DNA from 2 places in the Alsobacter sp. R-9 genome. Region 2 is predicted to be linked to the other one. Evidence: predicted binding sites of a transcription regulator. Region 2 holds the regulator's gene; the other holds the start of a gene.

Region 1 (8,742 bases), on a different contig from region 2:
GCCGACCCCAGACGTCGACCGGCGGCTCGCCCGCCTCGATGCTCGCCCGCGCCGCCACGACGCTGGTCGACGGACCGGGACCGGCCGCCGCGTCGAAGCCTTTGCTGATCTGCTTCTCCCACCTTCGGTGGAACTTCGTCTTCCAGCGGCCACAGCACCTCCTGACGAGGGCCGCGCGGCACTACCGCGTCGTCGTCTTCGAGGAACCGGTGTTCGGCGCCGTCGAGAGCCCGTCGCTCGACGTCTCTTCGTCTCCCGAGGGCGTGACGGTGGTGGTGCCGCAACTGCCCGACGGGATGAGCGAGCGGGCCGGGGCGCTGGCGCAGCGGCACCTGCTGGATGCCTTCGTCGCCCGCGAGGGCGCGCCCCAGATCCTCTGGTACTACACGCCGCTCGCCATGCAGTTCTCCACCCATCTCGCGGCGCCGGTCCGGCTCTACGATTGCATGGACGAGCTGAGCGGGTTCCGGAACGCGCCCGCCTCGCTGCCGCTCATGGAGCGGCGCCTGATGGCCCGGGCCGACCTCGTCTTCACCGGCGGCATGAGCCTCTACGAGGCGAAGCGCGGGCGGCACCCCAGCGTCCATGCGTTCCCCTCCAGCGTCGAGCAGGGCCACTTCCGACGCGCCAGGGCACCCGACCGGACCGACCCGCAGGACCAGGCCGGCCTGCCCCGGCCGCGGCTGGGATTCTTCGGAGTCGTCGACGAGCGGATGGACCTCGGCCTCGTCGAGGCCGCCGCGTCGCTGCGGCCGGACTGGCAGTTCGTGATGCTGGGGCCGGTCGTGAAGATCGACGAGGCGTCCCTGCCGCGCCGGCCGAACCTGCACTGGCTCGGCGGCAAGGCCTATCGCGACCTGCCGGACTATCTCGGCGGCTGGAACGCGGGCATCATGCCCTTCGCCCTCAACGAGGCGACCCGCTTCATCAGCCCGACCAAGACGCCCGAGTTCCTCGCGGCGGGGCTCCCCGTCGTCTCGACCCCCGTGGCCGACGTCGTGCGGCCCTACGGCGACCGCGGGCTCGTCGCGATCGCGGCCGACCCCGGGGCGTTCGTCGCAAGGGCGGCAGAGCTCATGGCGGGGCCGCCGGCGGGATGGCGGGAGGCGGTGGAGAGGCATCTCTCGACCATGTCGTGGGACCGCACCTTCGACGCCATGCACGCGCTCATCCGGCGGGTGGCGGCAGACAAGGCGCGGACCGACCGACCCGCCGTGGCCGTTCCGCCGCGGGTCGCCTCGGAGGGCGCCCATGTTTGACTGGCTCGTCGTCGGGGCTGGCTTCGCCGGCAGCGTCCTGGCCGAACGCCTGGCCAGCCAGCGCGGGGAGCGGGTGCTGGTGATCGACCGGCGCAACCACGTGGGCGGCAACGCCTACGACCGCACGGATGATCACGGCCTGCTGATCCACCAGTACGGGCCGCACATCTTCCACACCAACGCCCGGTCGATCGTCGACTACCTCTCGTCGTTTACCGCATGGAGGCCCTACGAGCACCGGGTGCTGGCGGAGGTCGACGGGATGCTGGTGCCCATCCCGATCAACCTCGACACGGTGAACGCGCTCTACGGCCTCTCGCTGAAGGAGGACGAGGTCGAGGCCTTCTTCGCACGGCAGGCGGAGGCCGTCGAAACGATCCGCACCTCCGAGGACGTGGTCGTCTCCCGGGTCGGCCGCGACCTCTACGAGAAGTTCTTCCGCGGCTACACGCGCAAGCAGTGGGGGCTCGACCCATCCGAGCTGGACAAGTCGGTGACGGCACGCGTCCCTGTCCGCACCAACCGGGACGACCGCTACTTCAACGATGCGTTCCAGATGATGCCGCTGCACGGATACACGCGGATGTTCGAGCGCATGCTCGACCACCCCAGGATTCACGTGATGCTGCAGACGTCGTTCGAGCAGATCCGCGAGGTCATCCCCTACCGACGGTTGATCTACACCGGCCCTGTCGACGCCTTCTTCGATTACCGGTGCGGGCCGCTGCCGTATCGCTCGCTGCGCTTCGAGCATGTCGCGCTCGACAAGACGTGGCACCAGCCGGTGGCCGTGGTGAACTACCCGCAGACGCAGGACTACACCCGCGTCACGGAGTACAAGCACCTCACCGGCCAGCGCCACCCGATGACGGCTCTCACCTCCGAATACCCGAGCGCCGAGGGCGATCCCTACTACCCGATCCCGATGCCGCGGAACGCCGAGCTCTACCGGCGCTACGAGGCGCTGGCGCGGGCGACGCCGGACACCTGGTTCGTCGGCCGGCTCGCGACCTACCGCTATTACAACATGGACCAGGTGGTCGGGCAGGCGCTGGCCACCTTCCAGAGGATCCAGCAGGGGCTGCCCGCGTCGGCGGCCGCCGAGGCGGCGGAGTAGCGGCAGGGGAGGCGCCCGCGCGGCGCCTCCCCTGCCTGACCGCGGCCGTGCGCAGAGCGACGGTGCGCCCGGCGCAGGGCTTTTCGCACCGCACAGTGCCCCGACTTCCAGTATCAAGCGGGGATGACGCTTCGCGAGCTCATCCTGCGCCACGGCGGGACCGTGGCCTTCGGCTACGGCCTGGCCCTGAGCTCGTCCTTCGGCCAGACCTTCTTCGTCTCCCTCTCGGGGCCGGGCATCCGGGAGGCCTTCGGGCTCTCCCACGGCGGCTTCGGCGCCGCCTACTCGCTCGCGACGCTGTGCTCAGGGATGCTGATGATCTGGGCCGGCGGCGTCCTCGACCGCGTCTCCACGGAGGCCTACGCGGCCGTCTCCGTGCTCGGCCTGGCGCTGGCGGCCCTGTCGATCTCGCTGGCCCCGGGCGTGGCCGCGCTGGTCCTCTCGCTCTTCGCGCTCCGGCTGTTCGGGCAGGGCATGCTCGGCCACGCGGCCATTACCAGCACCGCGCGCCTGCCGCAGGCCATCCGCGGCCGCGCCGTGGGCATCGCCACGCTGGGGTTCTCGACGGGCGAGATGGTGATCCCCGGCATCGGCCTCGCCGTTCTCGCATCCTTCGGCTGGGAGGTCCTGTGGCGCGGTGTCGCCGGCGTGCTGGCGGTCGTGCTGCTGCTCATCCTGTTGAAGGCCTGGCGCGACAAGACGGTGGAGGTCCGGCCGGTCTCCACCGTCCCGGACGCGGCGTCGCCACCGGCCGGCTTGCTCCAGCGGAGGCGGGACGTGCTGCGCGACTGGCGGTTCCTCTGCTACGTCCCGGCGATGATCGCCCCGCCTGCGATCGTGACCGGCTACTTCTTCCATCAGCGGTTGATCGGCGAGCAGGTCGGCTGGGGCCTCGAGGCGCTGGCACTGGGCGTCCCCTCCTATGCCGTCTCCGGGCTCATCTCGACCATGGTGGCCGGCTCCCTGGTCGACCGGTTCCGCGCGGTACGCATGTGCCGCTTTCACCTCAGCGGGATCGCGGTGGCGTCGCTCGCCCTGGCGCTCTGGCCCGGCACGCCACCCGCGGTGCTCCTGTTCCCCCTGATGGCAGTCTCCGCCGCCGGCAACGGCGTCGTCACGCCGGCCCTGCTGGCCGAGCTCTACGGCACGGCCCGCCTCGGCACGATCCGGGCGCTCGCGGGGGCGATCATGGTGGTCGGCTCCGCCACGACGCCCGTTCTCTTCGGCATGCTGTTCGATGCGGGCGTCGGCATCGGCGCCATCGGCATCGGCAGCGCGCTGTACCTTGCGGTGGCTTCGGCCTTGACCATCCCCATCGGCCGCGGGGTCCGTGTCAATCCAAATTGACGCTCTGCGGTGTGAGGTCTAGCGTTCGGGCATGTCCGGCCGGCCTCTCACCTATCCTGCGCCCTCGGCGGTTCTCGAACTGCTGAAGCCGATCACGTGGTTCCCGCCGATGTGGGCCTTCGCCTGCGGCGTGGTCTCGTCGGGCGTCTCGATCTCGGCGAACTGGGGCGTGGCCCTGGTAGGGGTCCTGCTGGCCGGCCCGCTCGTTTGCGCCACCAGCCAGGCGGTCAACGACTGGTACGACCGGGAGGTCGATGCCATCAACGAGCCGCAGCGCCCCATTCCGTCGGGGCGCATCCCGGGGCGCTGGGGCCTGTGGATCGCCTGTGCGTGGACGGCGCTCTCGCTCGCCGTCGCTGCAATGCTGGGGTCGTGGGTGCTCATCGCGGCTGCGCTCGGCCTCGCGCTCGCCTGGGCCTACAGCGCCCCGCCGCTGCGTCTCAAGCGCAACGGCTGGTGGGGCAACGCGGCCTGCGCCGTGTCCTACGAGGGGCTTGCATGGGTCACCGGAGCCGCCGTGATGCTCGGCGGCGCACTGCCGCCGGCCCCGGCGCTCTGGCTCGCGGCGCTCTACAGCATCGGCGCACACGGCATCATGACGCTCAACGACTTCAAGTCGATCCGCGGCGACACGGAGATGGGCATCGACTCGCTGCCGGTGATGCTCGGCGCGGACGGCGCGGCCCGTGTGGCGTGCGCCGTCATGGCCCTGCCGCAGGTGGTGGTCATCGCGCTGCTGCTGAAGTGGGGACAGCCGCTGCACGCGCTGGGCGTTCTCGCGCTCCTCGCCGGGCAGGCGGTGCTCATGCGCCGGTTCCTGCGCGCGCCGGTGGAGCAGGCGCTCTTCTACAGTGGCTTCGGCGTCCCGCTCTACGTCAGCGGGATGATGGTCGCGGCCTTCGCCGTGCGCGGGTTCTGACGCGGCACTAGCCTCCCGCGCGCTCCACCCGCAGGGTCCGCCACCGCGACCGCGCGCCGGCGCCGTCCAGCAGCACGAGCACCATTCCATAGACGCCGCCGCCCACGGCCATGCTGGCGAGGAGCCCGGCCGCGGGGTGGCCGATGCCACGCAGCGGCCAGACGGCCGCGGTCATGGCCACGAGCGCGGCGACGATTCCCGCGCATTGGCTCCAGGGCACGGGCACCGGAGCGCGGGCGGCCACGAGCACCGCGGCGAGGAGGAGCGCTCCTCCCATCGCGAGGCTGAAACCGACGGCGTAGCCGATGGGACCGAGAGCCGGGGCCAGCCCCATGCCCAGGGCGACGGTACCGCCGAGCCCGGCCGCATGGGGAAGCAGCATCGGCAGCGTCCGGCTGCGGATCTGGAAGGCGGGAGACAGGGCGAACTGGATCAGCGCCCATGCGGCGAGGCCCGGGAGCAGCGCGAGCGAGTAGGCGGCGAAGGCGCCGCGGAACGCCTGCGGCACCAGGAGCCCGTCGACGTGCGGGAGGACGAGGCCATAGCCCAGTGCCGTCGGCAGCAGCACGGCGAGCACGACGACGAGGTTCTCGCCGACCTGCCGGCGGGCGGCGTCCTGTCCGTCCGTCGTCTCCTTCCGCACGGCGAGTTGGAACAGCAGCACGTCGAGGGCCGTGGCGGTGACGGCCACGACGCGGATGCCCATGTCGTAGGCGAGGGAGAAGCGCCCTGCCTCGGCCAGCCCGGCGTCCCCCGCCACCGCGGCGCGTGTCCAGAAGGCCTGAACCATGGCGAAGCCGCCGGCGGCCATCAGTGGCACGCCGTAAAGGGCGAAGCGGGCGACGAGATCACGGCGGGCGAGGGCGAGCCGGGCGCCGGGGTCGCGCAGGCCCCGCCCCCCGAAGCCGAGGCAGGCCGCGAGCGCTGCCGTTCCCGCCGCGAGCGTCGCGGCGGCGTCGTGGGTGAGGGCGGCCGCCGGCACCATCAGCCCCAGCATCAGGCCGTTGCGGAGCAGGACGAGCCGGGCGTAGTGCGCCTGCAGGAACCGGGCCCGGGCAAGGGCCGAGACGTAGTCGAAGAGTGCGTTCAGCGTGCAGAACAGGATCGCCAGCGCGGCCACGCCCGGGTGCGCGAGAACCGCCTGTCCGGCCACAACCGCTACCAGCGCGAGTGCTCCGAGCACCCCGGCGGTCGCGGCGACGGCGGCGTCGAGCGCGGCGCGCACCGCGGGGTCCTGCCCGTCCCGGCCGGCGTGGCGGGTGGCGGCGTGGCGCAGCCAGTCGAGCGCGGGTGACGCGAGGGCGCCGGCTCCCGCGACGCTGACCGCATAGAGGCCGAAGGCCGACGGCCCCAGCGCCGCGGCCAGCAGCAGGCCGAGCGCGAAATTGCCGAGCGAGTTGACGAGGAAGCTTGCGATCAGGCCCAAATCGGCGTCCGGAAGCGGTGGCGCGGGCCGCCATCGGCCCGCCTCGTTCGCGTGCGACGGTAACCAAACCGGGTGGCGGATCGATTAAGACGGCGCGCCGCCGTGTTTTGGCGATGCGCTCGGCCTTGACAGCGCGATGGGGCCTGCCTATCTCCGCAACGCCTTTGGCACTCGCTCAGACTGAGTGCTAACAGGTCCCCGTTCAGGATCGCTTCAGCGCCGTTGGGCGCGTCGCCGAGAGGAAAGAGACACCATGAAGTTCCGTCCGCTGCACGACCGCGTCGTCGTCCGCCGCCTCGAGTCCGAGGAGAAGACCAAGGGCGGCATCATCATCCCGGATTCCGCCAAGGAGAAGCCCCAGGAGGGCGAGATCATCGCGGTGGGCTCGGGTGCCCGCGACGAGACCGGCAAGCTCGTGCCGCTCGACGTGAAGAAGGGCGACCGCGTCCTGTTCGGCAAGTGGTCGGGCACGGAAGTGAAGATCGACGGCCAGGACCTCCTGATCATGAAGGAGTCCGACATCATGGGCGTGATCGGCAAGTAAGGCTCCGGCCTGCTCGCACACGCCACCCCGTAAATCCCTGCATTAGGAGCTAAACGTCATGGCTGCCAAGGACGTACGCTTTTCCTCCGACGCCCGCGACAAGATGCTGCGCGGCGTGGACATCCTCGCCAACGCGGTGAAGGTGACCCTCGGCCCCAAGGGCCGCAACGTCGTCATCGAGAAGAGCTTCGGCGCTCCCCGCATCACCAAGGACGGCGTCACCGTCGCCAAGGAGATCGAGCTCGAGGACAAGTTCGAGAACATGGGCGCCCAGATGGTGCGCGAAGTGGCCTCGAAGACCAACGACGTCGCCGGTGACGGCACGACGACGGCCACGGTGCTCGCCCAGGCGATCGTGAAGGAAGGCGCCAAGGCGGTGGCCGCCGGCATGAACCCGATGGACCTGAAGCGCGGCGTCGATCTCGCCGTCGCCGCGGCCATCAAGGACATCTCGGCCCGCGCCAAGAAGGTGAAGTCCTCGGCCGAGGTGGCCCAGGTCGGCACGATCTCCGCCAACGGCGACTCGTCGATCGGCGAGATGATCGCCCAGGCGATGCAGAAGGTCGGCAACGAGGGCGTCATCACGGTCGAGGAGGCCAAGAGCCTCGAGACCGAGCTCGACGTCGTCGAGGGCATGCAGTTCGACCGCGGCTACCTCTCCCCGTACTTCATCACGAACGCGGAGAAGATGGTCGCCGAGCTCGAGGACCCCTACATCCTCATCCACGAGAAGAAGCTGTCGTCGCTGCAGGCGATGCTGCCGATCCTCGAGGCGGTCGTGCAGACGGGCAAGCCGCTGCTGATCATCGCCGAGGACGTCGAGGGCGAGGCCCTCGCGACGCTCGTCGTCAACAAGCTGCGCGGCGGCCTCAAGGTCGCGGCGGTGAAGGCCCCGGGCTTCGGTGATCGCCGCAAGGCGATGCTCGAGGACATCGCGGTCCTTACGTCGGGCCAGATGATCGCCGAAGACCTCGGCATCAAGCTCGAGTCGGTGACGCTCAACATGCTCGGCCGCGCCAAGAAGGTGCGCATCGAGAAGGAGAACACCACGATCGTCGACGGCGCCGGCAAGAAGAAGGACATCGAGGCCCGCGTCCAGCAGATCAAGGCGCAGATCGAGGAGACCACCTCGGACTACGACCGCGAGAAGCTGCAGGAGCGTCTGGCGAAGCTCGCGGGCGGCGTCGCGGTGATCCGCGTCGGCGGCGCGACCGAGGTCGAGGTGAAGGAGAAGAAGGACCGCGTCGACGACGCGCTCAACGCCACCCGCGCTGCGGTGGAAGAGGGCATCGTCCCCGGCGGCGGCACCGCTCTCCTGCGCGCCAAGGGCGCCGTGTCGAAGCTGAAGTCGGACAACGCCGACGTTCAGGCCGGCATCAACATCGTGATGAAGGCCCTCGAGGCCCCCATCCGCCAGATCGTCGAGAACGCGGGCGTCGAGGGTTCGATCGTCGTCGGCAAGATCGGCGAGAACAAGTCGCAGACCTTCGGCTTCAATGCCCAGACGGAGCAGTACGTCGACATGCTCGACGCCGGCATCGTCGACCCGGCCAAGGTGGTCCGCACGGCTCTCCAGGATGCCGCTTCGGTGTCCGGCCTGCTGATCACGACCGAGGCCATGGTGGCCGAGCTGCCGAAGGACAAGCCGGCCCCGGCGATGCCGGGCGGCGGCGGCATGGGCGGCATGGACTTCTGATCCACCGTCCGGTCACGGAACACAGAAAGGGCGCCGCGAGGCGCCCTTTCTCGTTTGGACGCATCCCGGGAGGCGTCGGCAGCCACCGCGGCGGACCAGGTTCGCGCGCACGCGCATCCTGCCGGCAGGCGGTGCCGGAGAACCCCTTCAGTCGGAGAGATTCGAGAGTGCGGGCGCCGGCGTGCGCGCCGGGCGCCTCAGAGCGTGCGGTCGAAGCGCAGTTCGCCGTTCTGGCCGGTGATGACGAGCTGGCCGTCCTTCACGTCCCACGTCGCGGCCGTGCGCAGGATGACCAGGAAAGCACGCTCGCGGTCCATCAGGGCCTTGTCGCAGGCCTTGCGGGTCACGGCGAGGGGGCCGACTGCGAAGCGCTGCTGCGCCAGCGGGTAGGCGGACGCGGAATAGGTATTGCAGCCGGCGAAGCCGCGGGCGCG
Region 2 (8,742 bases):
TCGTGGGGATGGGCTGGGGCATCGCGATGGCCGCCAGCGGCGACCACAGCACGCATCCGGCCCATGCGCACCTCAACCTCCTCGGCTGGGTGTCGCTCTTCCTCTTCGGAATCTTCTACCACCTGCACCCAGCGCTCGACCGCTCGCGCGCCGCGCTGGCGCAGGTGTGGGTGTGGATCGTCGCCACCGTGGTGCTGGCGGTCGGCGTCGGCCTGGTCCATTCCGGACGGGACATTGGCGACCCCATTGCCGGCGTCTCCTCCATCGTCGTCTTCGCCGACATGGCGTTCTTCGCGTGGCTGGTGTTCCGCAACCGGGCGCAGGCAGCCGCCCCGTCGGCGATCCCGGCCGAGTGAAGACCTGCTATCCTCCAGGAGCGGCGGGCCGGATTCCCCGGCCTGTCGCTGTCATCGCCATCGCCTGCCACCGGAGACCCCGCCGATGCCCTCTTCCGTCAAGGACATGCTCGCCGCCGCCAACGCCGTCGTGCCGAAGCTCGCCCCCGAGGAGGCGGCCCAGAAGATCCGCGCCGGCGGCGTCCTCGTGCTCGACGTGCGCGACCCCACGGAGGTGCAGCAGTCCGGCAAGATCGCCGGCGCCGTCGCCGTGTCGCGCGGCATGCTGGAGTTCAGGGCGGACCCGGACAGCCCCTACCACGACAAGGCCTTCAGCAAGGACGCCACCATCCTCGTCCACTGCGCCTCGGGCGGCCGCTCGGCGCTGGCCGGCAAGACGCTGAAGGACATGGGCTACGCCAACGTCTTCAACGCCGGCGGCTTCAAGGACCTCGCCGCCACCGGACTGCCGGTCGAGAAGGCCTGATCGGGCGTCGTCTCCCGCCGCCGCGGGCGGTCGCGGGGGCGCAACGTTCGCCGCGCCACCGGGCCTGAGCCTGCCTCTTCCGCAGCCGGCACCGCCTGAGTCGGCCCCCGCCACGGTCGGGTTCCACCGCCCGGCGCGGCGCCAAGGCCCATCGATACCCCTCCTCCACGCCGCTCCGCCTCCGGCCGGCCCTGCCCTTCTCCCCTCCCCCTCGTGGGGAGGGGCAGGGGGTGGGGGCCTCCCGGCCGCACGGCGCGGAGCAGCGGGGGCTCCTGTGGCCGCTCGGGCCGACGCATGGACTCCCGCCCGCCGCCCGGCCATGCTGGGTCGGGCCGTCGCGAACGGCCGTCGGGGGGAGGACACCATGGGCGATCTGGAGAAGGGCATCACCCGCGTCGGCGAGGGCTATCGCGGCAAGGTCTGGAACATTCTGGGGCAGGTCTACTACCCCAAGGCCACCTGCGACTCGACCTTCGCCTTCGAGACCAACAGCGCGCCGGGCCAGTTCGTGCCCGTGCACATCCACCCGACGCAGGACGAGTTCATCCTGATGCTGGACGGCGTCCTCGACCTCAAGCTCGACGGCGTCTGGACGCAGGCCCGCGCCGGCGACCTCGTGCGCATGCCGCGCGGCATCCCGCACGGCTACTTCAACAAGTCCGACCAGCCGGCCCGGGCGCTGTTCTGGGTGTCGCCGTCGCGCAAGCTCGAGGCGCTGTTCGACGCGCTCCACGACCTCACCGACATCCCGCGCATCATCGCCCTGTCGCAGGAGCACGAGGTCGACTTCCTGCCCCCCGAGGCCAACGACTGACCGGCGGGCGGGGTCCCGCCCCGTCTCCCCATGGGGATTGCGCCCCGTGAGTCATCCGCTGGCGCCGCGCCTGCGCATATGGTGCAGGTGAAGGCACGCTGATTCGCGCGGGGACGGCATGATCGAACGGACGCTCGAGAAGTTCCTCTTCGCCAGCCGCTGGCTGCTGGCGCCGTTCTACGTGTCGCTGGTGGTGGCGCTGGCCCTGCTGCTGGTGAAGACCATGCAGGAGGTGTGGCACTTCATCCTGCACGTCGGCGAGCAGGGCGAGGCGGACGTCATCCTGGCGGTGCTGTCTCTCATCGACCTCACCTTCACCGGCTCGCTGATCGTCATCGTCATCTTCTCGGGCTACGAGAACTTCGTCTCCAAGATCGACGAGAACGAGCACAAGGACTGGCCCGAGTGGATGGGCAAGATCGACTTCAGCGGCCTCAAGCTGAAGCTGCTCTCCTCGATCGTCGCGATCTCGGCGATCCAGCTGCTCAAGGCCTTCATGAACATCAAGAACACCTCGGACCGCGACCTGCAGTGGCTGGTCATCGTCCACCTCGTGTTCGTCGGCTCGGGCGTCATCCTCGCGCTCACCGACAAGATCTCCGCCGAGACGAAGCCGGCCAAGGCGGCGAAGTAGGGCGGTCGCGAGTGCGAGGGCCGCGAGCGTCGGCCGTCGACGTCGACGGCCCGGTTCGCCCCGGCCCGGTTCGCCCCGGCGTCATGCTCGCCAGCGGCGCCGCGTCTCCCCGCGTCATCCCCGGCCGGAGCGGCGCAGCCGCGGAGGGGAAGGGGATCCACGGGATGTCGCGGCACGGTGGTCTGGATCCCCTTCCCGACCGGCTGCGCCGGTCGCCGGGGATGACGGCGGGAGGTCGGCAGCAGCGCCGCAACATCGCCAGAAGGCTATCAGGTCAGGCGCGCAAGGACACGGACAATGAAGGACACGGCGTTCCCCACGACGTTCCAGAGGAATGCGCGGGCCATCTCGACGATCCAGTCGCCGCGGTCCCCGTCCCTCGGTGTGCCGGGGCCGGATTGGACGTCCTGTTCGTATTCGCGTGTGGGGGGTCGCGAAGCTCAGGCGGCATTCGGTGACGATACTGCCCCCAGCTGGAGTGACGCCACCAACCGGCAGTTGCCGCCTCAGCTGTCCATCTTCAGGGCGGCGATGAAGGCTTCCTGGGGAATTTCCACCCGACCGAACTGGCGCATGCGCTTCTTGCCCTCCTTCTGCTTGTCGAGGAGCTTGCGCTTGCGGGTGATGTCGCCGCCGTAGCACTTCGCCGTCACGTCCTTGCGGAGCGCGGAGATGGTCTCGCGGGCGATGATCTTGCCGCCGATGGCCGCCTGGATCGGGATCTGGAAGAGATGCTGCGGGATGAGTTCCTTCAGCTTCTCGCACATCGCCCGGCCGCGCCCCTCGGCGCGGGTGCGGTGGACCAGCATGGACAGCGCGTCGACCGGCTCGGCGTTGACGAGGATCGACATCTTCACGAGGTCGCCGGGCTTGTAGTCGGTGAGGTGGTAGTCGAAGGAGGCGTAGCCCTTCGAGATCGACTTCAGCCGGTCGTAGAAGTCGAACACCACCTCGTTCAGCGGCAGGTCGTAGACGACCATGGCGCGCTTGCCGACGTAGTTGAGGTCGACCTGCGAGCCGCGGCGGTCCTGGCACAGCTTGAGGATGCCGCCGAGATACTCGTCCGGCGTGAGGATCGTGGCGCGGATCCACGGCTCCTGGATCTCCTCGATCTTCATCACGTCGGGCATGTCGGCCGGGTTGTGGAGCTCGATCTCCTCGCCGGTCTTCATGCCGATCTTGTAGATCACCGACGGGGCGGTCGCGATCAGGTCGAGGTTGAACTCGCGCTCCAGCCGCTCCTGGATGATCTCGAGGTGCAGCAGGCCGAGGAAGCCGCAGCGGAAGCCGAAGCCGAGCGCCGCCGAGCTCTCCATCTCGTAGCTGAAGCTGGCGTCGTTGAGGCGCAGCTTGCCCATCGCCGCCCGCAGGTCCTCGAACTGCGCCGCGTCCACCGGGAAGAGGCCGCAGAACACCACCGGCTGCGCCGGCTTGAAGCCCGGCAGCGCGGCGGCCGTCTGGCGCCGCGTCTCGGTGATGGTGTCGCCGACGCGGGTGTCGGCGACCTGCTTGATCTGCGCGGTGATGAAGCCGACCTCACCGGGGCCGAGCTGCTCGACGTCGGTCATCTTCGGCTTGAACACGCCGATGCGGTCGACCTCGTAGCGGGCGCCGGTGCCCATCATCGTGATGTCGGAGCCCTTCCGCAGCACTCCGTCGACGACGCGCACCATCACGACGACGCCGAGATAGGCGTCGTACCAGCTGTCGACCAGCAGGGCCTTCAGCGGCGCCTTCTCGTCGCCGGTGGGCGGCGGCAGGCGGGTGACGATCGCTTCCAGCACCGCCTCGATGTTGAGGCCGGTCTTGGCCGAGATCGGCACCGCGTCGGAGGCGTCCAGCCCGATGACCTCCTCGATCTGCGCTTTGATGCGGTCGGGCTCGGCCGCCGGCAGGTCGATCTTGTTGAGGACCGGGACGATCTCGTGGTTGGCGTCGAGCGCGTGGTAGACGTTGGCGAGCGTCTGGGCCTCCACGCCCTGCGAGGCGTCGACAACCAGCAGCGAGCCCTCGCAGGCGGCCAGCGAGCGCGACACCTCGTAGGCGAAGTCGACGTGGCCGGGCGTGTCCATCAGGTTGAGGATGTAGGACTTGCCGTCCTTCGCCTTGTAGTCGAGGCGCACCGTGTTGGCCTTGATGGTGATGCCGCGCTCGCGCTCGATGTCCATCGAGTCCAGCACCTGGTCGACCATCTCGCGTTCGGACAGCCCGCCGGTGAACTGGATCAGCCGGTCGGCGAGCGTCGACTTCCCGTGGTCGATGTGGGCGACGATCGAGAAGTTGCGGATGTTGTCGATGGGGTGCGCGGTCATGCGGGGGCAAATAGCAGCCGCGCCGCGGTTTTCCAAGCGACACTCGGGCGCGGGGGCCGGCGCGCCGGAGACCACCGCCGCCGGCCCGGCGCCTTCCGGCGTCCCCGACGCCATGGCCCCGCCCGCCGCGTCGACGGCCGCCTCCCCCGTCGGCGTGCCGGACGGGGCATCGCCCGCCAGAAGGGCTGCGACCTGCGCCGGCGTCAGGATCACGGGATCGGGGAAGGGGCGGACAGTGTGGCAATCGACGAACATCGCAACGGCCTCTGGGGAAAATTGACGACGGGAAACGGCAGGCAGACGACAATGGGATCGTGAACTATCGGTTTATTTTCCTATCATGAGCTGCCATGGGCGTCAAGGGCATCCCCGTCGCCCCGCCTGGGGGGAGAAGGGGACGCGCACGCGCCGGGCTTGCCCGGCTCGTGCCTCAAGGAATGCGGGAGCGGGTAACAGCCCGCGCCCGCTGCGCCGGATGAGGGGCGCCTGCAGGACCCTCGGCCCGTCACCGCCCCCTCCCCGTCATCCCCGGCCGGAGCGGCGCAGCCGCGGAGGGGAAGGGGATCCAAGGGATCGGGGGACCCCGCGTGACCGCCGCAGCTTGGCCTGGATCCCCTTCCCGCGCCTTCGGCGCGCCGGGGATGACGGCGGGAGAGGCTGCACGCCGGGATGCTGGCGGCGGGCCAGAGGATGGTCGGAGGGCCGGAGCGGACGGGAACCTTGGGCGTCGGACGACAGCGGTGGAGGGCTCGCCCCGCCGCGCTAGCGGTTGCCTTCCAGCAGGCGGCTGACGACGCGGGCGGTGTAGTCGACCATCGGTACGATGCGCGCGTAGTTCAGCCGCGTGGGGCCGATGACGCCGACGACGCCGACGATGGTGTGGCTGGCGTCGCGGAAGGGCGCGGCGATCAGCGAGGAGCCCGACAGGGAGAACAGCTTGTTCTCCGAGCCTATGAAGATGCGCACGCCCTCGGCGCTCTCGGCCCGGGTCAGGAGGTCGATCACCTCCTTCTTCGTCTCGAGGTCGGCGAACAGCAGGCGGATGCGCTCGAGGTCCTCGGCGGCGTGCAGGTCCTCCAGCAGGTTGGCCTGCCCGCGCACGATGAGCTGGCGCCCCTCGGAGGGGCCGCCCCAGCTGGCGAGGCCGCTCTCGACGAGCCGAGCCGTGAGCACGTCGAGCTCCTGCTCGGCGCGCTTGCGCTCGGTCTCGATCTCGGCGGCGATGTCGGCGATGGTCTTGCCGCGGATGCGCGCCAGCAGGTAGTTCGAGGCCTCGGCCAGCGCCGAGGCCGGCAGGCCCGCCGGCAGGTCGACGAGGCGGTTCTCGACCGAGCCGTCGTCGCCGACCAGGACGACCAGCGCGCGGGTCTGGTCGAGGCGGACGAACTCGATGTGGCGCAGGCGCTTGGCGGCCTTCGACGTCACCACCACGCCGGCCCCGCGCGACAGGCCGGACAGCAGCGCGCCGGCCTCCGACAGCAGGCCCTCGGTGGTCTTGCCCTGCCCCGCCGCGCGCACCTCCGCCTCGATGCGCGAGCGGTCCTCGGCGGAGACGTCGCCCACCTGCAGCAGCGCGTCGACGAAGAAGCGCAGGCCCGCCTCGGTCGGCAGGCGCCCGGCGCTCGTGTGCGGCGCGTAGATGAGGCCCGCCGACTCGAGGTCGGCCATGACGTTGCGCACCGAGGCGGGCGACAGCGTCATCGGCAGGATGCGCGACAGGTTGCGCGAGCCCACCGGCTCGCCCGTGGCGAGGTAGCTCTCGACGATGCGCCGGAAGATCTCGCGCGACCGCTCGTTGATGTCGACCAGCGCGCTGCGTCCCGGTTGGCTCGACTCAGGCCTGTTCATGCCCTCCACCGTGCGCCCTAACGCTGCCGTGCGCTAGAGTGTGGGGATGGCGGGCGTTGCGATCAAGGCGGCGAGGCGAGCCCGTCCTCCGCTTCGTCGTCGCATCCCCGCCACACCGGCGCGCCGCCGCCGGTCCGTCCCTTCTCCCCGCCTGCGGGGAAAAGGGGAGCGGCACCTCTGCGGGCGAACGTGACCAGCCTGCCGCACCTCGCGCGCATTTGCGGTTCCGCCCCGCGCCATCCTGCTCTAGAAGCGAGCCGCGGACGCCCGCGGCGGGCGCCGGAACACGGGGATCCCCTGATGCGACCCTCCAAGCGCGCTGCCGACGAACTGCGCAAGGTCAGCCTCGAGCGCGGCATCGCGCGCTATGCCGAGGGCTCCTGCCTGGTGAAGTTCGGCGAAACCCACGTCCTGTGCACGGCGAGCCTCGAGGAGCGCGGGCCGCCGTGGCTGCGTGGCACCGGCAAGGGCTGGGTGACGGCCGAGTACGCCATGCTGCCGCGCGCCACGCACGAGCGGACGCGCCGCGAAGTGACCGCCGGCAAGCCCTCCGGCCGCACGCAGGAAATCCAGCGCCTCATCGGGCGCTCGCTGCGCGCCGTGGTGGACCTCTCCGCCATCGGCGAGCGCCAGATCGTCATCGACTGCGACGTCCTGCAGGCCGACGGCGGCACCCGCACCGCCGCCATCACCGGCGGCTGGGTGGCGCTGCACGACTGCCTGCAGTGGATGCGCGGCCGCAACATGCTGTCGGGCACGGCCATGAAGGACCACGTGGCGGCGATCTCCTGCGGCATCGCCGGCGGCGTGCCAGTGCTGGACCTCGACTACGCCGAGGATTCCGCCGCCGAGACCGACGCCAACTTCGTCATGACCGGCACCGGCGGCATCGTCGAGGTGCAGGGCACGGCCGAGGGCAAGCCCTTCTCGGAGGAGCAGTTCCTCGCCCTCATGGCGCTCGCCCGCAAGGGCATCGGCCGCCTCGTCGAACTGCAGAAGCTCGCGGTCGGCTGAGCCGGCGGACACCAGGCGCGGACGGCTCCACGGAGCCGCCCCGGGACCTCGACACGACACGGAGCAGGGCATGGCGCGGCGACTGACGGGCCGGGTGGTGATCGCCACCCACAACAAGGGCAAGCTCGCCGAAATGCGCGACCTCCTCGGGCCGCACGGCGTCGACGCCGTGTCGGCGGGCGAGCTCGGCCTTCCGGAGCCGGAGGAGACCGGCACGACCTTCATCGCCAACGCCAAGATCAAGGCCCTGTCGGCGGCGCTGGCGGCGAAACTGCCTGCGATCTCTGACGATTCCGGGCTTTGCGTGGGCGCGCTCGACGGCGCGCCGGGCATCTACTCGGCCCGCTGGGCGGGGCCGTCGAAGGACTTCGCCCAGGCCATGGAGAAGGTCGAGGCGGCGCTGCGCGAGCGCGACGCCTTCGAGCCCGCCGACCGGCGCGCGTGGTTCGTCTCGGCGCTGTGCGTGGCCTGGCCGGACGGGCACACCGAGGAGTTCGAGGCGCGCGTCGACGGCACGCTGGTCTGGCCGCCGCGCGGCGACGCCGGCTTCGGCTACGACCCCATGTTCCTGCCCGACGGGCACGCCCGCACCTTCGGCGAGATGACGGCGACCGAAAAGCACGGCCTGCCCCCGCTCGGGCTCGGCCTCAGCCACCGCGCCCGGGCCTTCGTCATGCTGGCAAGCGACTGCCTCGCCTGAGCTTTTTCTCTCGGGTGCACCGACCTCAGCTGGTGCGGGCGGCGAAGGGCGGCAGCGACCAGTCGAACTGGATCGCCAGCGCGCGCAGTCCGAAGCCGGCGACGAAGCCGACGATGCCGGCCATCGAGTAGCCGAGGCCCAGCACCACGCAGATCGCGAAGGCCGACGAGCCGAGGAAGGCTGCTGTGACGTAGATCTCCTTGCGCAGGACGAGAGGCACCTCGCCGGCGAGGATGTCGCGGATGATGCCGCCGAAGCTCGCGGTCAGCGTGCCGAGCACCACGGCCGTGATGGGGTGGGCGCCGAACCAGAACGCCTTCTGCGCCCCCGTGACGGCGAAGATGCCCAGCCCGAGCGCGTCGGCCCACAGCAGCAGCTGGCGCGGCCGCAGGGCGGCCATGAGGCCGACGACGCGGGTGCCGGCCACGTAGGTGCCGATGCCGACGGCGGCGCAGATGACGAGGTCGGTCGGGTCGACGATCCAGAACACGGGCTGGCCGAGCAGCACGTCGCGCATCGACCCGCCGCCGATGCCCGTGACCGTGGCGAGCAGCGCGAAGCCGAACGGGTCCATGCCCTTGCGCGCCGCGACGAGCGC

Evidence for each region. Region 2 encodes HrcA, which represses chaperone genes, less so after heat shock. Its sites were predicted from a motif close to GTTAGCACTCNCNNNNNGNGAGTGCTAAC; they were not measured.
Region 1: groES (co-chaperone GroES) is a predicted target of HrcA. The motif match lies at 6,232-6,260, and genes of this name have one in related genera.

The regions. Positions count from the first base shown of each region.
Region 1 covers NZ_JBTSWJ010000006.1:266,654-275,395, reverse strand. The annotation lists gene ACX9GQ_RS12325 (glycosyltransferase) at 1-1,259, shown strand, start outside; gene glf (UDP-galactopyranose mutase) at 1,252-2,376, shown strand; gene ACX9GQ_RS12315 (MFS transporter) at 2,500-3,723, shown strand; gene chlG (chlorophyll synthase ChlG) at 3,755-4,642, shown strand; gene ACX9GQ_RS12305 (lipopolysaccharide biosynthesis protein) at 4,650-6,068, opposite strand; gene groES (co-chaperone GroES) at 6,322-6,612, shown strand; gene groL (chaperonin GroEL) at 6,671-8,308, shown strand; gene ACX9GQ_RS12290 (META domain-containing protein) at 8,506-8,742, opposite strand, start outside.
Region 2 covers NZ_JBTSWJ010000003.1:160,992-169,733, reverse strand. The annotation lists gene ACX9GQ_RS06295 (hypothetical protein) at 1-356, shown strand, start outside; gene ACX9GQ_RS06290 (rhodanese-like domain-containing protein) at 442-822, shown strand; gene ACX9GQ_RS06285 (cupin domain-containing protein) at 1,187-1,636, shown strand; gene ACX9GQ_RS06280 (TIGR00645 family protein) at 1,755-2,270, shown strand; gene lepA (translation elongation factor 4) at 2,777-4,582, opposite strand; gene hrcA (heat-inducible transcriptional repressor HrcA) at 5,345-6,430, opposite strand; gene rph (ribonuclease PH) at 6,731-7,444, shown strand; gene rdgB (RdgB/HAM1 family non-canonical purine NTP pyrophosphatase) at 7,515-8,144, shown strand; gene ACX9GQ_RS06255 (trimeric intracellular cation channel family protein) at 8,170-8,742, opposite strand, start outside.